DNA from 3 places in the Paramixta manurensis genome. Region 2 is predicted to be linked to each of the others. Evidence: predicted binding sites of a transcription regulator. Region 2 holds the regulator's gene; each other region holds the start of a gene.
What was found. The regulator PurR, encoded in region 2, represses purine synthesis genes. The targets are predictions, from matches to a motif close to CANGCAAACGTTTGCNTG.
Positions count from the first base shown of each region.

Region 1 (6,918 bases), 2.2 Mb from region 2:
GCCAGGCAACGAAGCTGGCAAAGCTTGGTTTACATACCGTACAAGACCTGCTGTTACACCTCCCTCTGCGTTACGAAGATCGCACCCAGTTATATGCCATTAACGACTTATTACCCGGAATTTGGGCCACCGTTGAAGGCGAAGTGTTACATACCGATATCACTTTTGGTCGGCGCCGAATGCTGGTTTGCCAAATCAGCGATGGCAGCGGTGTTATCACCCTGCGCTTTTTTAATTTCAACGCCGGTATGAAAAACAGCCTGGCGCCGGGCCAACGCGTCACCGCATACGGTGAAATAAAACGCGGGCAGCGCGGCGCGGAAATTATTCATCCAGAGTATCGCGTACAGGGTGAACATGGCGTAACCGAATTACAAGAAACCCTCACGCCGGTCTATTCCACCACCGAAGGGGTCCGTCAGGCGACATTACGGAATTTAACTGAGCAGGCGTTGAAGCTGTTAGAAACCTGCGCCATTGCCGAATTACTGCCGCCCGATCTGAGCCGTGGCATGATAAGCCTGCCTGATGCGTTACGCACTTTACATCGTCCGCCGCCAGACATGATGTTGACCGATCTGGATAGCGGAAAGCATCCTGCTCAACGCCGTCTGATCCTTGAGGAATTATTGGCGCATAACCTGAGCATGCTGGCAGTACGTGCCGGCGCACAGCGCTATCATGCGCTGCCAATGGCGGCGCGGCATACGTTAAGCGATAAACTCTTAGCGGCGTTGCCCTTCAAACCGACCGGCGCGCAGCAGCGCGTAGGGCAGGAAATTGAACGGGATCTGGCGCAGGATTACCCGATGATGCGTTTGGTACAGGGTGACGTCGGGTCTGGTAAAACCCTGGTCGCCGCGCTGGCTGCGCTGAATGTTATCGCGTGGGGTAAACAGGTGGCGCTGATGGCGCCGACCGAGCTACTGGCGGAACAGCATGCCAATAACTTTCGCCAATGGTTTGAGCCGCTAGGGATTGAAGTCGGCTGGCTGGCGGGGAAACAAAAAGGCAAAGCGCGTCAGGCGCAGCAAGAGGCGATCGCCAGCGGGCAGGTGTCAATGGTGGTCGGGACGCATGCCATCTTTCAGGAGCAGGTACAGTTTAATGGCCTGGCGTTGGTCATTATTGATGAACAACACCGTTTCGGTGTTCATCAACGCTTAGCGCTGTGGGAGAAAGGCGAAGAGCAAGGTTTCCATCCCCATCAACTGATTATGACCGCTACGCCGATTCCGCGCACTCTGGCGATGACCGCCTACGCCGATCTGGATACCTCAACCATTGATGAATTGCCGCCGGGGCGTACGCCGGTTACGACTGTCGCGATCCCCGATACGCGCCGGGCGGAAATTATTGCCCGGGTTAAAAGCGCCTGTGGCGAGGAAGGCCGCCAGGCATATTGGGTTTGTACGCTGATTGAAGAATCGGACGTTTTGGAAGCGCAAGCGGCTGAAGCCACGTGGGAAGAGCTCAAAGTCGCGCTGCCGGAACTACAGGTCGGCCTGGTGCATGGCCGCATGAAACCCCAGGAAAAACAGGCCGTCATGCAGGCCTTTAAACAGGGCGAATTACAATTACTGGTCGCGACCACGGTGATTGAGGTAGGCGTGGATGTTCCTAACGCCAGCCTAATGATCATTGAAAACCCGGAACGTCTTGGCCTCGCGCAGTTGCACCAATTGCGTGGACGTGTCGGGCGTGGCGCGGTGGCCTCACACTGCGTGCTACTGTATAAAGCGCCGCTGAGCAAAACTGCGCAGAAACGGCTGCAGGTACTGCGCGACAGCAATGATGGCTTTGTCATCGCGCAGTGTGATTTGGAGATTCGCGGTCCGGGCGAGCTACTCGGCACGCGCCAAACCGGTAATGCCGAATTCAAAGTGGCCGACCTGCTGCGTGACCGAGAGATGATCCCCGAGGTGCAGCGTGTTGCCCGCCACATCCACCAGCATTACCCTGAGCAAGCACAGGCGTTAATTGAGCGCTGGCTTCCGGAAACCGAGCGCTATACCAACGCCTGATCCGGCAAGCTTAATTTTCCACTATCTTTGCGTAGCTATCGGCCAGATGATCAATAAACAGGCGTACGGAGGGCAACAAGCCGCGTCGCGAAGGGAAAACCGCGTGGATAATTTCTCGCCGTGGCGCCCACTCAGGCACAATGCGTATCAGTTTCCCCTCTCCGAGCGGTTCACTCAACATAATCTGCGGCAGTTGTAGCACGCCAATACCGGCAATCGCCGCATGGCGTAATGCCACCATATCGGTAGTCACAAAACGCGGCGTATGGGGCACCAGGGCATGCGCCTCATCAGGTCCATAGAGATCCCAGTAAAAATTATTTTGTGGCGCGCCTAATCCCAGGCTGGGTAAGCCGTTTAAATCAGCCGGTGAAACCGGAAAGCCATGCGATTGAAGTAAATCGGGGCTGGCAACCAGACATTGTCCCCGATCGGAGAGCACACGCATCACCAAATTGCTGTCTTCCAGCGGCGCTGGCCGTACACGGATGGCGACATCGACCGATTCGCCGACGACATCTACACGTCGATTGGTGGCTTCAAGGTGCAGATTGATATGCGGATAACGCAGCATAAACGCCGTCAACATTTCGCCAACGTGTAAATGCAACAGCGCCACCGGACAAGTGACTCGCAATGTGCCCCGAGGTTCCGCCCACTGCATATCCACCGACTCTTGCGCCGCTTCCGCCTCAACCAGCATCGCTTTGCAATGCTCGTAGTATGTCCGCCCGATATCGGTCATTGCGAAGTTACGCGTCGAACGCTGGATTAAACGTACGCCGAGGCGCTCTTCCAGCATTGCGATACGTCGGCTGAGCTTCGACTTGGGCATCCCCAGCGCCCGCCCTGCCGGCGCGAATCCGCCATGATCGACCGACTGGACAAAATAATAGAGTTCGTTCAGGTCAAACACATCCCCTCCACTGTCCTAACAAAGGAACTATGATTTCTATTTTTGCCATCTTTACCGTTCGTCGTTCTATAATTATGCTTTCACCCAGACGAACACGTTGTTTTCAGGAGAAGAGGCATGAAAAAAATTCTGGGTGTTTATAGCGCTCCGCGTCCTCACTGGGTCGGTGATGGTTTTCCGGTTCGCTCGGTATTTTCTTACAACAACCAAGGTAACGCCATTGTCCGGTGAACCACCGCTTATGCCGATTCGCCGGGCAGTATTTAACTAAAGGAGAACGACAATGAGTAAACCTTACATTCGCCTTAATAAAGATGACGCCGCGGTACTATTGGTCGATCACCAAACAGGCTTGCTATCTCTGGTGCGCGATATCGATCCTGATAAATTCAAAAATAATGTGTTGGCGCTGGCCGATATGGCCGAATACTTTAAGCTGCCAACCATTTTGACCACCAGCTTTGAAACCGGTCCGAATGGACCTTTGGTGCCAGAGCTAAAAGAAAAATTCCCTACTGCGCCCTATATTGCACGGCCCGGCAACATTAATGCCTGGGATAACGAAGATTTCGTGAAAGCCGTCAAAGCCACCGGTAAAAAGCAACTGATTATTGCCGGGGTAGTTACCGAGGTTTGCGTGGCTTTCCCTACGCTCTCCGCGCTGGCAGAAGGCTTTGACGTATTTGTCATTACCGATGCCTCCGGTACGTTTAACGAAATGACGCGCAATGCCGCATGGCAGCGCATGTCACAGGCAGGCGCGCAGTTAATGACGTGGTTTGGCGCGGCGGGTGAACTGCATCGCGACTGGCGTAATGATATTGAGGGGCTGGGTACGCTATTCTCAAACCACATCCCGGATTATCGCAATTTAATGACCGCCTACGCGAAGCTTACCGACAATAAACCCCTGGCATAATTTCACCGCCGGAGGAAATTGTCTTACGTTAAGAGGGGCGCCGTGCTCCTCTTTTTCCGCTCCGTTCGTTTTATATCCCTTGTGTTTTACGCGCCCGTATAGCAAACGATTGCTTTTGCCCGACAGAAGATTAAAATCGCCACTTTCTTTCCGAGGGATCAGAAACTATGTCCGCAAGCCCCAGTGAAATCGCCGCATCTGCCGAAAAAGGCAAAGCACAGAGCGAATTGATTTATCGTCTGGAAGACCGCCCGCCATTGCCACAAACCTTGTTTGCCGCCTGCCAACATCTGTTGGCGATGTTTGTTGCGGTTATCACACCTGGGTTATTGATTTGTCAGGCCTTAAGCCTGCCGGCACAGGACACACAGCACATTATCAGCATGTCGCTGTTCGCTTCTGGCGTCGCCTCTTTACTACAGATTAAAACCTGGGGGCCGGTCGGCTCGGGTTTACTCTCGATTCAGGGCACCAGTTTTAACTTCGTGACGCCATTAATTATGGGTGGAATGGCGCTCAAAAGTGGCGGCGCGGATGTACCCACCATGATGGCGGCACTGTTTGGCACGCTGATGGTTGCCTCCTGCACGGAGATGGTTTTGTCACGCGTATTGCACCTGGCAAGGCGGATAATCACGCCATTGGTTTCTGGCATTGTGGTGATGATTATTGGCCTCTCGTTGATTCAGGTCGGCTTGACCTCGATTGGCGGCGGCTTTAGCGCGATGAACGATCACACTTTCGGCGCGCCTAAAAATTTGCTACTGGCAGGTGCAGTGCTGGTAGTGATTATTTTACTCAATCGCCAACGCAATCCGTACCTGCGCGTTGCCTCATTGGTGATTGCCATGGCAGTAGGTTACCTGTTGGCATGGGCGCTGGGCATGTTGCCGGAGACCATTGAGGCAACCAATACCGCCTTGATTGCCGTGCCAACGCCTCTCTACTATGGCCTCGGGTTTGACTGGAACCTTATCATCCCGCTGGTGCTGGTCTTTATGGTGACCTCACTGGAAACTATCGGCGATATTACCGCCACTTCAGACGTTTCGGAGCAACCGGTTAGCGGCCCGTTATATATGAAGCGTTTGAAGGGTGGCGTTCTGGCTAATGGCCTTAACTCTTTTGTATCCGCGCTTTTCAATACGTTTCCTAACTCCTGCTTCGGGCAAAATAACGGCGTAATACAACTCACTGGCGTTGCTAGCCGCTATGTCGGGTTTGTCGTAGCGCTAATGCTGATTATTTTAGGGCTGTTCCCGGCAGTGAGTGGGTTCGTACAACATATTCCTGAGCCTGTGTTAGGCGGTGCCACTATTGTCATGTTCGGTACTATTGCCGCCTCCGGTGTGCGCATTGTTTCCCGCGAACCATTGAATCGCCGTGCGATTATGATTATTGCGCTATCGCTGGCTGCCGGGTTGGGCGTCTCGCAGCAACCCTTAATTTTGCAGTTTGCGCCCGATTGGCTGAAAACCTTGCTCTCTTCCGGTATTGCAGCGGGCGGTATTACCGCTATTATTCTGAACTTGGTATTCCCGCAAGAAAAATAGTCTTCCCGGGGCGGCGCTTATCCGCCCCGATTTTGGAATCCATCTCGCGTTTTATCCGACTTTACAACCGGGCGGTTGAGACCGGGCGGTAATTCAGGCATAACATCCAGTGACCGGAAATTCATAGGGAAGGATGCAATGAAGTTCATCGGAAAATTTCTCTTTACGCTACTGCTACTGCTGCTACTCCTGATCGTGGTGGTATACGTTTTACTGCAAACGCGCTGGGGCGCAGGCTGGGTAAGCCGTTGGATCACGGATAATACGGACTATCATCTTTCCGTAACCAAAATTGAGCATAACTTCTCTAATCCTTCCCACTTTATCCTGGATGATTTTAGCTTCGGTCACGATGGGCAGCCCGCTATTGTGGTGGCGAAGCGAGTCGATCTTGGGCTGGCGTTGACTCAGTTTAGCGATCCGCTGCATTTCGATACTATCACCCTACATGAGGGTGTGCTGAACGCCGCTAATATGGCCAACCGCATCGCCTGGCCAATGCGCGCTAACCGCCTACAACTTAATGAGATGGCGATTAATAGCCCGCAAAGCGCACTGCCGTTCAGCGCCGGGCAAGTGACTGGCGGCGTGATACCGTGGAAACCCGAAGTCGGCGATTTGCTGGGAAATAACGCCAGTTTCCAAATGAGCGCCACAACCATGAAGCTCGATGGTGTAGTGGGAAATAATGTGCTGATTCAGGGGCGTATCGCCAACAATCAATGGGTGTTTAGTAACGTGGGCGCTGATTTAGCGCGGGGTTCAATGACCGGTAGCGCGCAGCGTGACGCGCAGGGTAACTGGAACATCGCCAGGTTGCGTCTGACCGATATCCGCCTGCAAACCGATCGGACGTTACAGGATTTTCTGAAACCGCTCATGGCGCTGCCCTCCATTCATATCGATCGCATGGATATGACCGATGCCCGGCTGCAAGGGCCAGATTGGGCAGTGACCGATCTTGATCTGGCGCTGAAGGATTTCACGTTGCGCGGCGAGGACTGGCAAAGCGACGGCGGCTCTCTCTCGATGAACGCCAGTAACTTTATCAATGGGCGCCTTGAGCTGAATGATCCGATTCTCAACCTCAGTTTCTCTCCGCAGGGCATACAGATTACGCAGTTCAGTTCACGCTGGGTCAATGGGCTGGTACGCGCCGAGGGTAACTGGGCGCGTCAGAATAAACGCTTAACGCTGGATGAGTTGATGCTGGCGGGGCTGGAATATACCTTGCCGGATAACTGGCGTGACCGCTGGATGCAGCCGCTACCGGGCTGGCTCGACAGTGTGGCAGTCACCAAATTTAGCGGTAACCGCAACCTGGTTATTGATATTAATCCGGATTTTCCTTTCCAGATGACCGCGCTGGACGGTAACGGCAGCAATTTGCTGATGGCGCGTAATCACCAGTGGGGCATTTGGTCGGGCTCGCTGAACTTCAATGCGGCGGAAGCGACGTTCAATCGCACCGATTTACGTCATCCCTCAATTGCACTCACCGCTGAT
Region 1 covers NZ_CP054212.1:4,417,085-4,424,002, forward strand. The annotation lists gene recG (ATP-dependent DNA helicase RecG) at 1-2,024, shown strand, start outside; gene PMPD1_RS21230 (LysR family transcriptional regulator) at 2,035-2,940, opposite strand; partial or broken gene PMPD1_RS21235 (pirin family protein) at 3,058-3,162, shown strand; gene ycaC (isochorismate family cysteine hydrolase YcaC) at 3,224-3,859, shown strand; gene PMPD1_RS21245 (nucleobase:cation symporter-2 family protein) at 4,027-5,412, shown strand; gene PMPD1_RS21250 (AsmA family protein) at 5,551-6,918, shown strand, end outside.
Region 1: the regulator PurR is predicted to act here: its motif matches at 3,958-3,975, upstream of PMPD1_RS21245 (nucleobase:cation symporter-2 family protein).

Region 2 (6,918 bases):
AAATTGCCGCGATTACGCTAAAAATGGACGAAAACGGTTGGCTGCAGCAGGATGAAACATTGCATTTCCACGTTGAACCTTTTGAAGGCGCCCAGCTACAACCGGAGGCGCTGGCCTTTACCGGAATCGATCCACATAACCCGCTGCGCGGTGCAATCAGTGAATATGACGCGCTGCATGCCATTTTCAAAATGGTTCGCAAAGGAATTAAGGATCAAGGCTGTAACCGCGCGATTATCGTGGCACATAACGCGACGTTTGATCACAGTTTTATGACGGCAGCCGCGGAGCGTGCGGGCCTGAAGCGCAACCCTTTCCATCCGTTCGCAACGTTTGATACCGCCGCGCTAAGCGGTTTGGTTGTCGGCCAAACGGTGCTGGCAAAAGCCTGCAAAGCGGCAGGGATTCCTTTCGATAGTACGCAAGCGCATTCCGCTCTGTATGATACTGAGCAGACCGCATCGTTATTTTGTGAGTTAGTGAACCGCTGGAAACGCTTGGGAGGCTGGCCGCCGTTGGCGGTGGATGAAGAAGATGCCCCGGACGACGAGGCATCCCTCTAACCTGCACCAGGGCGGGTAAACACCCGCCTCTGTCACTTATTCTGCTTCTTTGTACTTCTCAGCCGTTTCTTTGATCAGTTGCTGAAGCTCACCGCGTTGATACATTTCAATCACGATATCACAGCCGCCGACCAGTTCACCATCCACCCACAATTGTGGAAAGGTTGGCCAGTTGGCATATTTTGGCAGTTCGGCGCGGATGTCCGGATTTTGTAAAATATCAACATACGCGAAGCGTTCGCCACAGGCAGACAACGCCTGAACCGTCTGAGCTGAGAAACCACAGCTTGGCAGCTTCGGCGAACCTTTCATGTACAGCAGGATCGGGTTTTCTGCGATCTGGCGCTGAATTTTTTCAACAGTACTCATATTTGACTTCCTTAATTGCTCACTTCGTGTCTATTTATTGTAGCGATTCTTAGTGGTCACTGAAAACGACATTTTATGCAGGGATAATGCCTTTCGCTCCATTATGCTAAATGTGACCGTAGAAATAACATTTTGATATCATTTCACCACATTAATTGATTAATAGTTAGCAATATTTGTGGTGAGATAAGCGCCTGATATTGTTCATTTGGCAGGCTTTTTGTCCTGAGTGAATGATTAATGGAAAAAGACCTTACCTTTTGCGAAAAAGTTAGATTAGAATTGGGTCCGGGCCTGCCTGACGGCAGGGTTGTCTCTTCTGGCCGCTCTCTGTTTTTTGAGGGCTTTACCTGTAACGGGATTATGCGTTTACTCATTACGCTCTTTTTGCTGGCATTTGCTCAGTTATTCTTCAATGTGGCGCAGGCTTCGCCGCAGGCCCCTATTAATGCCAATCATCATAAGATTGATAAGAAAAGCGCACGTGAAGATGAGCGTAAAAAACGGCGTCAGGTAAAAACCAGCACGAAAAAAAGTCGTTTGCCGATTGCCCAGAAACTTAAACTCAAGAAAAAACCTAAAGCAGAAATCGCCTCTCTCAAAGCGCCGGTAAAAAAACATACGGTAAAAACGGGCAAACGCTACGGGCATCAACGTGGTAAGTATCGCCATACGCTTTCGACCGCCGCCACCGAGCAAGGGCCGTTGAAAATGAGTAAAGTGCATCGCGAGCGTTATCAGAAAGCGCGTGAAACGGCGATGAATAAATTAATGGGGCAGTTAGGTAAGCCTTATCAATGGGGCGGGACTTCGCCGCATACCGGTTTCGATTGTAGCGGGCTGGTTTGGTACGCTTATAAAGACTTGGTTAAATTTAAGATCCCCCGCACCGCCAACGAGATGTATCACTTGCGTGATGCCGCGCCGGTACAGCGTCAATCGCTGGAAAAAGGGGATTTAGTGTTCTTCCGCATTAATAACCGCGGTGCCGCTGACCACGTTGGGGTTTATTTAGGTAATGGCAAATTTATTCAATCGCCGCGTACCGGAAAAGATATTCAGATAAGCCAGCTCACCGAAGACTATTGGCAACGGCACTATGTCGGCGCACGTCGGGTGATGACGCCAAAAACCATTCGCTAACGCCACCAGCATCAAAATAGCTTTTGACGCTGGTATGATTATGCGCCTGAGGTCATAACCCGTTTTCGGCAGCAACGCCCCTTCTCACTGGCTTCAATCAGAGCGCCGCTCGAACGACGGCACGGCATTACCATCGACGGTCATGCCGGAGAACGCCAACATTGGTGCCAAGGTGGCGTTGTTGTCGGCCGGGAAATTCAGCTTCGGCCTGGAGACCTTACTTAGCATACTCATCTGCTCAGCAGAGAGTGTCACATCAAGAGAATCCAGATTGGCTTTAAGCTGGTCAAGACGCCGTGCGCCAATCAGAGTAGAACTAACGCCTGATTGTGATCGGACCCAAGCCAAAGCCACCGACGCAGGGCTGGCGCCAAGTTGCGAGGCAACCTCCACCACGGTTTCAATAATGTCGTAATCCGCCTCACCAGGCACGCCAACCAGATTGGTACGTTTGGTATCAACATTCTCTGCGTTGCCACGTCTAAACTTTCCGCTCAGGAAACCGCTTTTCAGGGGCGACCAAGGCATGATCCCCATCCCCATCGCTTGTGCCATCGGGAACAATTCACCCTCGCTTGTTCGCTCTAGCAGCGAATACTCAAGCTGGAGCGCAATAATCGGCGCCCATCCCCGAAATTGAGCAAACATCTGCGCTTCGGCCGTTTTCCAGGCGGGAATGTCTGAGAAGCCGACATAACGAATTTTACCGGCGGTAACCAGATCGTCGAGACCGCGTAGTGTCTCCTCAATGGGCGCGGTTCGATCCCAGTTGTGCAACCAATAGATATCGATATAGTCGCACTGGAGCCGTTTCAAAGAGGCTTCGCATTGTTGGATAAGCGCTTTGCGCCCCGCCCCGCCGCCGTTCGGATCGCCCGGGTGCAGGTTGCAATAGAACTTAGTGCTAAGTACCAACGCATCGCGCCGAACGCGATTTTGGGTAAGGTAATCTCCGATAATTTGCTCAGAATGACCGGCAGTATAAATATTGGCGGTATCCACGAAGTTTCCTCCACGCGCCAGATATTCATCAAGCATAGCGAACGACTCTTCGGGGCTGGCTCCCCAGCCGAAGTCTTCACCGAACGTCATGGTTCCCAGACAATATGGGCTAACGCGCAATCCGGAACGTCCAAGTGTGACAAAGTGATTGAGAGGCATTGATTGCTCCTGTTCAGGTTAGAGAATGCAGCCAATGAGCTGCCGGTAAGTCGAGGGCGAGTGATCGCTTCCAACCGGAACAGACAGGGTATGTCGTCCTTAATCAGCGAAGAAGGCGTGTGCGTTCATTTCTTATGCGTGATAGTTCAAAGATGCCTGCAGCGAGGGGCGTGTCGGCACATAAAAAAACTGCACCTTACTTTGTTGGATGCCCAACATTTGGCGTGCAGCTCATCAATGATTTTTTATTTTCGCCAGCTTAGTGCATAACCGCCGTCAGGCTAAAAGCCACAATCACCAGTAAAGCAGCGACGGTTGTAAACAATGAAAACTTTAGATCGGTTGACATGTTTCGCTCCTGAAAGACCTTACAAAGGGTAATTGAATAGATTTTCGCACAGTTGCCGGTAAAAATCTCGTCTTATGCTCACAGCCTTGATAGAATTTCGTTTTTCCGTTGCGCAACAACCGTCGCATTCGGTTGTTGGCTGCCTGTTCCCGGTGTTCCACCTTCCTGATATGACTCAGAAAGCCACCCTAAAACATGAATAACGCCGGGTCGAAAAGCTAAATTGACGCAAACGATTAACATTCAGTTTATCAGCCAGTTGCGATAAACCAGGAGTACCATTTTAATGGCAACAATTAAAGATGTGGCGAAACGCGCCGGGGTTTCGACCACCACCGTTTCACATGTCATCAATAAAACCCGTTTCGTAGCCGAAGAGACGCGGGAAGCGGTGCAGGATGCGATTAAAGCGCTGCACTATTCGCCGAGCGCGGTCGCACGCAGCCTTAAGGTTAATCACACTAAGTCGATCGGCCTGTTGGCCACCTCAAGCGAAGCGCCCTATTTTGCCGAAATTATTGAGGCGGTCGAAAACCGCTGTTTTGAGCGTGGCTACACTCTCATCCTTGGCAATGCGCATAACGATTTGCAAAAACAGCAGGCCTACCTGTCAATGATGGCGCAAAAACGCGTCGACGGGTTGCTGGTAATGTGTTCGGAATATCCGAACGATTTATTAAAAATGCTGGAAGAAAACCGTTCTATTCCGATGGTGGTGATGGATTGGGGCGAATCACGCGGCGACTTTACCGATACGGTGCTGGATAACGCTTTTGAAGGCGGCTATTTGGCAGGTCGCTATCTTATTGAGCGTGGTCACCGTGATATTGGGGCGATTCCCGGCCAGATGGAGCGAAATACCGGCGGCGGTCGTCACGCCGGCTTTCTGAAAGCATTGGCTGAAGAGAATATCCCGGTGCGCAACGAATGGATTGTTCAGGGCGATTTTGAGCCAGAATCAGGCTACCAAGCTATGCAACAGATTCTCTCGCAAAAACAGCGGCCTACAGCTGTATTTTGCGGCGGCGATATTATGGCGATGGGCGCGATTTGCGCCGCCGATGAACTGGGGTTACGCGTCCCACAGGATATTTCGGTGATCGGGTATGACAACGTGCGCAACGCGCGTTATTTCGCGCCAGCATTGACCACCGTACACCAGCCTAAAGAGCAGTTAGGCGAAACCGCTTTCGATATGCTGCTTGACCGTATTATCAACAAACGCGAAGAGCCGCAAACTATTGAAGTTCATCCCCATCTGGTCGAGCGCCGCTCGGTTGCCGATGGCCCGTTCCTTGATTACCGGCGGTAACGCTTAATGCTGCGGGCAGCGCCGCTGTCCGCAACACGACGCGATGGGCGTTAGGTTCCCTTCTCTTCACGTAACCACTCCTCATTCAACGTCTCTCCGGTGCCAAGATAGCTCAATAACCATGTCAGCGCCGGAGACGTATCCTGCTCGATCCAACTCACGCAGCAGGGGCTGTCGGGAAAACGTGTCGCCAGATTTAGCTCATGCAAATGCCCCGCGGCTAACCACGGCGCGGCGAAGTGCCCGGGCACCATCCCGACGCAAAGCCCGGCCTGTAAGCAATCGAACCCGGTTTCCCAATCCGGTACCACCAGACGCCGCTGATTGTCCAACGTCCAAGTGGTTCGTCGCGGTAAGGCGCGTGAGGTGTCCTCCAGTACCAGTGATGGCCAGGCGCGAATGACTTCATCATCCAGCACATCGCGATAGCTGGCTAATGGGTGTGTGGCGCTTACCACGCAACGCCAGTTCAGGGTGCCCATGTCGCGGAAGGCGAAACGGCCACCGACCGGAATGGCCTGAGTTGCCCCAATAGCCACTTCAACTCGCCCATCTGCCAGCGCATCCCAAACCCCATTAAAGACTTCCGGTGAAACCAGCAGTTCCATATCCGGGAAGTGGCGGTAAAAATCCAACACCAGTTGACGCGTTCGCTGTGGTTTTACAATCCTATCGACCGCAATGCTCAACTGACCTCGCCAGCCATTAGCTACCTGCTGACACTGACGCCGCGTGGCAAGCATTTTTTTGATAACACCACGGCTTTCGCGAATAAATAGCGCGCCGGCATCGGTCAGAACCACATCGCGATGCCGCCGCTCAAACAAGCTTACCGCCAACCACTCCTCCAGTTGCCGTACCGTATAACTGACGGCGGAGGGAACGCGATGAAGCTCATTTGCCGCTGCGGTAAAACTGCCAGTACGCGCAACGGCATCAAGTACTTCGAGAGAATATTCAGACCACATTTTTTGCCTGCAATTTTTTTGATAGCAATGTGCAAATATTAGCGTTTCACAAGCACTCTTGCACCCCTTTACACTCTGCGGCGTTAAAATCACCTGTAATAATAAAAGAGTTGTTTAATGATGAGATCGAAAGGATTTTTGTTGTACCTCGCCCTACTGAGCATGTTGGGCTTTCTCGCCACCGATATGTATCTCCCCGCTTTCGGCGCGATGCAGCAGGACTTGCAAACGCACCCCGGTACGATTAGCGCCAGTCTGAGCATCTTCCTGGCCGGTTTCGCCTGTGCGCAACTCATCTGGGGGCCGGTTTCCGATCGCATTGGCCGCAAACCCGTTCTGCTCGCCGGGTTAAGTCTGTTTATTGTTGGTTGTGCAGGCATGTTGTGGGTGACAGACGCCACATTGCTGCTGGCGCTACGTTTTATCCAGGCGGTCGGGGTCTGTTCGGCGGCGGTAAGTTGGCAAGCGCTGGTGGTTGATCGCTATGCCGGGCCACAAGCCAATCGCGTCTTCGCGACCATTATGCCGCTGGTGGCGCTTTCTCCCGCGCTGGCGCCGCTGCTAGGCGCCTGGCTGCTAAACCATTTCTCATGGCGTAGCATTTTCCTGGTTTTATTATTGACCGCACTGGCTTTGCTGTTAGCGACACTTTCGCTGAAAAACACCCGCCAGCCGGTCGATGAATCACAGAAAAAAGCCAGCGTGCTTTCTCTGCTGGCCTCACGCGTATATAGCGGAAACGTGTTGATCTATGCGGCCTGCTCCGCCAGCTTTTTCGCCTGGCTCACCGGTTCGCCGTTTATTCTTGCCGACTTGGGTCTCACCCCAGGAGATATCGGCTTGAGCTATGTGCCACAAACCATCGCGTTTCTGATTGGCGGGTTCGGTTGCCGTACGGCGCTAAACCATCTGCAGAGTAAAAGCTTACTGCCGTGGCTACTCGCCCTCTATACTCTGAGCGTCGCGAGCATTTTTACCGTTGCGGTTACCGGCCATGTCACGTTAGTGGGGTTGTTGATACCTTTCTGCGGCATGGCAATGGCTAATGGCGCT
Region 2 covers NZ_CP054212.1:2,196,013-2,202,930, reverse strand. The annotation lists gene rnt (ribonuclease T) at 1-563, shown strand, start outside; gene PMPD1_RS10705 (Grx4 family monothiol glutaredoxin) at 600-932, opposite strand; gene PMPD1_RS10700 (C40 family peptidase) at 1,296-2,075, shown strand; gene PMPD1_RS10695 (aldo/keto reductase) at 2,169-3,236, opposite strand; gene cydH (cytochrome bd-I oxidase subunit CydH) at 3,496-3,585, opposite strand; gene purR (HTH-type transcriptional repressor PurR) at 3,872-4,897, shown strand; gene punR (DNA-binding transcriptional activator PunR) at 4,948-5,865, opposite strand; gene punC (purine nucleoside transporter PunC) at 5,983-6,918, shown strand, end outside.

Region 3 (6,918 bases), 990 kb from region 2:
CTTACCCGGTCGTTTTCAAACCGTGGCGCATGCGCCGCAGGTGATCCTGGATGTGGCGCATAATCCGCATGCGGCAGCGTATCTTGCCAGTCGCCTGGCGGCGCTGCCGAAGCAGGGTAAAGTCCATGCGGTGGTTGGGATGCTGCATGACAAAGATATTGCCGGTACGCTCGCCTGTTTAGCGCCGCAAGTCGATGAATGGTACTGCGCGCCGCTGGCAGGGCCGCGTGGCGCAACGGCACAGCAATTAATTGACCATTTACCGCACGCGCAGGCATTTGCCAATGTTGAAGCAGCATGGCGTGCGGCACAGCGCGCGGCGGGAGTACAGGATATTGTGCTGGTATGTGGATCGTTTCATACCGTGGCGCAGGTGATGGAAGCGATGGAAACGGAGAACGGCAGTGGCAAGTAAGTTTCAAAACCGTTTAGTCGGGACCGTTATTTTGGTCGCCGTTGGCGTAATTGTGTTGCCGGGCTTACTCGACGGCAAGAAAAAGCATTACAAAGAAGAGTTCGCGGCCATTCCATTGGTGCCGAAACCGGATGACCAACAGGATACCGATATGGTACCGCCAGTTACGCAATCCCTCCCGGCGCAGCCGCCGGAAGGCGCCAGCGCGGCGGTAGAAGGGAATAGCGCGCGTCCGGCGCAATCGGCGGATAACGGCACGGCGGTACCACAGTCTGACAATCAGCCGACGGTTGTCGCGCCGCCGCCAATGCAGCCGGCGAAGCCGAAACCGGTGGCAACGCCAAAACCGAAACCGGTTGAGCAACCGAAGCCAAAACCGGTTGAGCCGCCAAAACCTAAGCCGGTTGAAGTACCGAAACCGGAAGCGAAACCTCAGGAGTCGCCAGCGCCGAGCGGGCAGGCTTGGGTGGTGCAACTGGGCGCATTGAAAAATGCGGCGAAGGTGAGCGAAGTCGTGGCACAGCTACGGTTATCCGGTTATCGTGCCTTTACCGTTCCCGCCACGCCGGTGCAGGGGCAAATCACCCGCATCTATGTCGGGCCGGATGCATCGAAAGCCAAAATGCAGGCTGCGGTCAGCGAGCTGAAGGGCATTTCCGGACTAGGCGGCGTGGTGAAGCCCTATAGCGCACGTTAACCGCGTGCAATTGCGCTAACCAGGGGCGGGGATTAGCTTTTTTTCATCGCCCCTTTTTATTTGGTCTGGAAAAAGAAAACCCCTACGCAAACGTTTTCTTTTTCTGTTAGAATTCGCCCCGAACTGGATGCAGGGGCACTGTCGCTGGAAGAGTTCATGATCTGGATAGATTACGTCATTATTGCGATTATCGGTTTTTCGGCTGTTGTCAGCCTAATCCGTGGGTTTGTTCGGGAAGCACTTTCTCTCGTTGCCTGGGGGTGCGCATTCTTTGTCGCCAGTCATTACTACTCCTTCCTCGCGGTCTGGTTTACAGGTTTTGAAGATGAACTGGTGCGAAATGGGATCGCCATCGCGGTGCTGTTTATCGCCACGCTGATTGTCGGCGCGATAGTGAATTATGTGATCGGCACACTGGTTGATAAGACCGGGCTGTCAGGTACCGATAGGGTGTTAGGCGTTTGTTTCGGGGCGGTACGTGGCGTGCTGATTGTTTCCGCCATTTTGTTCTTCCTTGATGTCTTCACCGGCTTTTCAAAAAGCCCTGACTGGCAGCAGTCCCAACTCATTCCCCAGTTCCGTGGCATCATCGGGTGGTTTTTTGACTACCTAAAAAGCACGTCGAGTTTTTTACCCCGGTAATCGCGCCGGGGGTGCGGCTTATGAGGATATGACTACATGTGCGGTATTGTCGGTATCACCGGATTCATGCCGGTAAACCAGTCGATTTATGACGCGTTAACGGTGCTTCAGCACCGTGGGCAGGATGCCGCAGGCATTTGTACTATCGACGCATTGAACTGTTTCCGTCTCCGTAAAGCCAACGGGTTGGTCAGTGATGTGTTCGAAGCACTCCATATGCAGCGTTTGCAGGGCAATATGGGTATCGGCCATGTTCGTTATCCAACGGCGGGTAGTTCCAGCGCCTCTGAAGCGCAGCCCTTCTACGTTAACTCACCTTATGGCATTACTCTGGCGCATAACGGCAATTTGACTAACGCCCATGAGCTGCGTAAGCAACTGTTTGAAAGCGGTCGCCGTCACGTCAACACCACCTCGGATTCCGAAATTCTGCTCAATATTTTTGCGCAGGAGCTGGATCGTTTTCAGCACTATCCGCTGGAAGCGGAAAATATTTTCTCAGCGGTAGCGGCAGTGCATCAGCATGTGCGTGGCGCTTACGCCTGTGTGGCGATGATCATCGGTCATGGCATGGTCGCCTTCCGCGATCCGAACGGCATTCGTCCTTTAGTGATGGGCAAACGTCGGCTGCCGGATGAGCGGGTGGAATATATGGTCGCCTCCGAAAGTGTCGCGCTGGATACGCTGGGTTTTGAATTTCTGCGAGATGTGGCGCCGGGCGAAGCGGTGTACATCACCGAAAAAGGGCAGTTGTTCACTCGCCAGTGCGCCGAGAATCCCAAAAGCAACCCCTGCTTGTTTGAATATGTATATTTTGCGCGTCCGGATTCTTTCCTCGATAAAATCTCGGTCTACAGCGCACGCGTGCGGATGGGCACCAAGTTGGGTGAAAAAATCGCGCGCGAATGGGAAGATCTCGACATTGATGTGGTGATTCCGATCCCGGAAACTTCGACCGATGTGGCGCTGGAAATTGCCCGTATTCTGGATAAGCCATACCGGCAGGGCTTTGTGAAAAACCGCTACGTTGGGCGTACTTTTATCATGCCGGGCCAGCAATTGCGGCGTAACGCGGTGCGACGTAAGTTGAATGCTAACCGCGCCGAGTTTCGCGATAAGAATGTGCTGCTGGTGGATGATTCGATCGTGCGTGGCACCACCTCCGAGCAAATTATCGAAATGGCGCGCGAAGCGGGCGCGAAAAAGGTCTATCTGGCCTCTGCCGCGCCGGAAATTCGCTTCCCGAATGTGTACGGCATTGATATGCCCAGTGCCACCGAGTTAATTGCTCATGGCCGGGAAGTAGAGGAAATCCGCGCGCTCATTAAAGCCGATGCGCTGATTTTCCAGGACTTGGATGACCTGATTGATGCGGTACGTGAAGAGAATCCGGACATTACGCAATTTGAGTGTTCGGTGTTTAACGGCGTCTATGTAACCAAAGATGTGGATCAGCGCTATCTGGAGTACCTCCAGTCGCTGCGTAATGATGATGCAAAGGCATTGGCGCGGCAGAATGAGGTAGAGAACCTTGAGTTGCATAATGAAGGGTAATCGTTGAGGATAGGCAAATAGATTGGCCGGGCTTGCCCGGGCGCGAGACACGTAGGGGCGATGCATGCATCGCCCTGAATACGTTTTAACAAGGCAACGTAATGAAAAGACTGATCATCGGCATTTCCGGCGCCAGCGGCGTCATTTATGGCGTGCGTCTATTGCAGATATTGCAAACGCTGCCGGAAATCGAAACCCATTTGGTGATGAGTCAGGCGGCGCGGCAAACGCTGGCGCTGGAAAGCGATTATACGTTACGTGAGGTACAGGGGTTTGCCGATGTGGTGCATGATGTGCGCGATATTGCCGCCAGCATCTCATCCGGTTCGTTTAAAACCGACGGTATGGTGATTGCGCCCTGCTCAATGAAAACCCTCTCTGGCATTGTTCACAGTTATAGCGACGGCTTGCTGACGCGCGCCGCCGATGTAGTACTCAAAGAACGGCGCAAGTTGGTCTTGTGCGTACGTGAAACCCCGCTCCATGTCGGCCACCTGCGGATGATGACCACCGCAGCGGAGATGGGGGCGATTATTATGCCGCCGGTACCCGCTTTTTATCACCGCCCGGAAAACGTGCAGCAGATTGTTGACCAAACCGTCAACCGTATCCTCGATCAGTTTGATATTAACTTGCCGCAAGACCTGTTTACGCGCTGGCAAGGTGCATAGATGTTCAATTAATGACCCATCGCGGTGCAATTATCCAGCCTGGATCACTTTTCGTGCATCGCGTGCACCAAAACGTAACATAGTTGCTTTTTCGTCTTAACAACCCTGCTATATTTTCCCTCGCAATCTACGCGTTAACGCCGATTTTAGGCGTATCGCTTAGCGGACCGGTGAGCGGCGTCTTAGGCCGCCAGAACTGGCATGAAAAGTGCAAATTCAACAGCGCAAACACACGATGCACACCATAACAAGAAGCACTTCACTCGAGGGTAATCTATGAAAAAGCGAGTCCTGGCTCTGTCTTTGATGCTGGCTTTCTCCAGCGCCGGCAGCGTATTTGCCGCCGTACCACAATCGCTACGCATTGGCACTGACCCAACCTATCCACCGTTTGAGTCGAAAAACGCACAGGGCCAGTTGGTAGGGTTTGATATTGATTTGGCCAATGAAATCTGCAAACGCATTGCCGCCAAATGTACCTATGTCGAAAGTGATTTCGATGCCCTCATTCCGTCGCTGAAAGCGAAAAAAATCGACGCGATTATCTCTTCGCTTTCCATTACTGAAAAACGTCAGCAAGAGATCGCGTTCTCCGACAAACTGTACGCCGCTAACGCACGTCTGGTCGCGCCAAAAGGCTCTAAACTGCAACCGACGATTGAATCGCTGAAAGGCAAAAATATCGGTTTCCTACAGGGCACCACCCAAGAAACGTATGCCAACCAGTACTGGCGTCCAAAAGGCGTTAACGTGACGCCTTATGCAAACCAGGATTTGGTCTACCAGGATTTGAACGCTGGCCGTATTGATGCCGCTTTCCAGGATGAAGTGCAGGCCAGCGAAGGGTTCCTCAAACAACCGGTTGGCAAAGACTACGCGTTTGCCGGTCCGGCAGTTAAAGATGACAAAATCTTCGGCGTCGGCACCGGTATGGGGCTGCGTAAAGATGATACCGATCTGAAGGCGTCTATCGACAAAGCGTTCGAAGCGATGCGTAAAGACGGTACTTACGACAAGATAGCGAAAAAATATTTCGACTTTAATGTGTACGGCGATTAATTGCCGCCTGTCGTTCTTCATCGCTGCCCGTCGTCATCAGGCGGGTAGCCTTTCGTTTGCTCTGGCACGACAGGAAAATTCCCATGTTGTATGGCTATTCTGACGTAATATTCAAAGGCGCGCTGGTCACGCTGGAACTGGCGCTGAGCTCCGTCTTGCTTGCGGTTATCCTCGGCCTGATTGGCGCAGGCGCCAAACTCTCTGGTAATCGCTTCCTTGCCCTGATTTTTGAAGGTTACACCACACTGATTCGCGGCGTGCCTGATTTGGTACTGATGTTGCTGATTTTTTATGGCCTGCAAATCATGCTCAACCAGGTTACGGATGCGCTCGGTATGGCGCAATTCGATATTGATCCGATGGTGGCCGGGATCATTACGCTGGGCTTTATTTACGGCGCGTATTTCACGGAAACCTTCCGTGGCGCGTTCCTTGCCGTGCCGCGCGGGCAGATTGAGGCGGCGACGGCGTTTGGTTTCACCGGGTCACAAACTTTCCGGCGGATAATGTTTCCCGCCATGATGCGCTATGCGCTGCCGGGAATCGGCAACAACTGGCAGGTAATCCTTAAAGCCACCGCGCTGGTGTCGCTATTGGGGCTGGAAGATGTGGTGAAAGCCACACAACTGGCGGGCAAAAGCACTTGGCAGCCGTTCTTCTTCGCGATTGTTGCCGGGGTGATTTACCTGATATTTACCACGCTATCAAACGGCGTGTTGTTGTGGCTTGAACGCCGTTATACGGTGGGCGTGAAAAGGGCGGAGCTATGATCGATATACTACACGAATATTGGAAAGCCCTGCTCTGGACCGATGGTTACCGCTTTACCGGCGTGGCGATGACGCTGTGGTTATTAATTATCTCGGTGGTCATTGGCGGTTGTCTGGCTGTCATACTGGCGATTGCCCGCGTTTCTCCTAATCGGGCGATAAGCTTACCGGTTTGGCTGTTTACCTATGTTTTTCGCGGTACGCCGCTGTATGTCCAGTTGTTGGTGTTTTATTCCGGAATGTATACCCTGGAAATCGTCAAAGGCTCGGAGCTGCTGAACGCGTTTTTCCGCAGCGGGCTGAACTGTACACTGCTGGCATTTACCTTAAATACCTGTGCTTACACCACCGAAATTTTTGCCGGGGCGATTCGCGCAGTACCGCATGGCGAGATTGAGGCTGCCAGAGCTTATGGTTTTTCGACGTTTAAACTTTATCGCTGCATTATTCTGCCTTCCGCATTGCGTACCGCCTTGCCGGTTTACAGTAACGAAGTGATCTTGATGCTGCACTCTACCGCGCTGGCGTTCACCGCAACCGTGCCGGATTTGCTAAAAGTTGCCCGGGATATTAACTCCGCGACTTATCAGCCATTTACCGCGTTTGGTATCGCGGCGGTACTCTATTTGTGCATCTCTTATGTGCTGATTAGCCTGTTCCGCAAGGCGGAGAAACGCTGGTTAGCGCATGTGAACCCCTCATCGTCCCATTGAGTATGACTATGGCCGAAAATAAATTAAGCGTTACCGAACTCCATAAACGTTACGGTGAGCATGAGGTGCTGAAGGGCGTTTCGTTGCAGGCGAATGCGGGCGACGTCATCAGTATTATTGGCTCATCGGGCTCCGGGAAAAGTACTTTTTTACGTTGTATCAACTTTCTTGAAAAGCCGAGCGAAGGCTCGATAGCGGTTAATAACCAAGAAGTGTCGTTGGTGCGTGACACCGACGGTCAGCTTAAAGTGGCGAATAAAGAACAGCTACGTACGTTGCGTACCAGTCTGACGATGGTGTTCCAGCACTTTAATCTCTGGAGCCATATGACGGTGTTGGAAAACGTGATGGAAGCACCGATCCAGGTTTTGGGCTTAAGTAAGCCGGAGGCGCGCGA
Region 3 covers NZ_CP054212.1:3,182,494-3,189,411, reverse strand. The annotation lists gene folC (bifunctional tetrahydrofolate synthase/dihydrofolate synthase) at 1-415, shown strand, start outside; gene dedD (cell division protein DedD) at 405-1,112, shown strand; gene cvpA (colicin V production protein) at 1,269-1,754, shown strand; gene purF (amidophosphoribosyltransferase) at 1,791-3,308, shown strand; gene PMPD1_RS15280 (UbiX family flavin prenyltransferase) at 3,410-3,979, shown strand; gene hisJ (histidine ABC transporter substrate-binding protein HisJ) at 4,256-5,038, shown strand; gene PMPD1_RS15270 (histidine ABC transporter permease HisQ) at 5,122-5,808, shown strand; gene PMPD1_RS15265 (ABC transporter permease) at 5,805-6,521, shown strand; gene hisP (histidine ABC transporter ATP-binding protein HisP) at 6,530-6,918, shown strand, end outside.
Region 3: the regulator PurR is predicted to act here: its motif matches at 1,196-1,213, upstream of cvpA (colicin V production protein).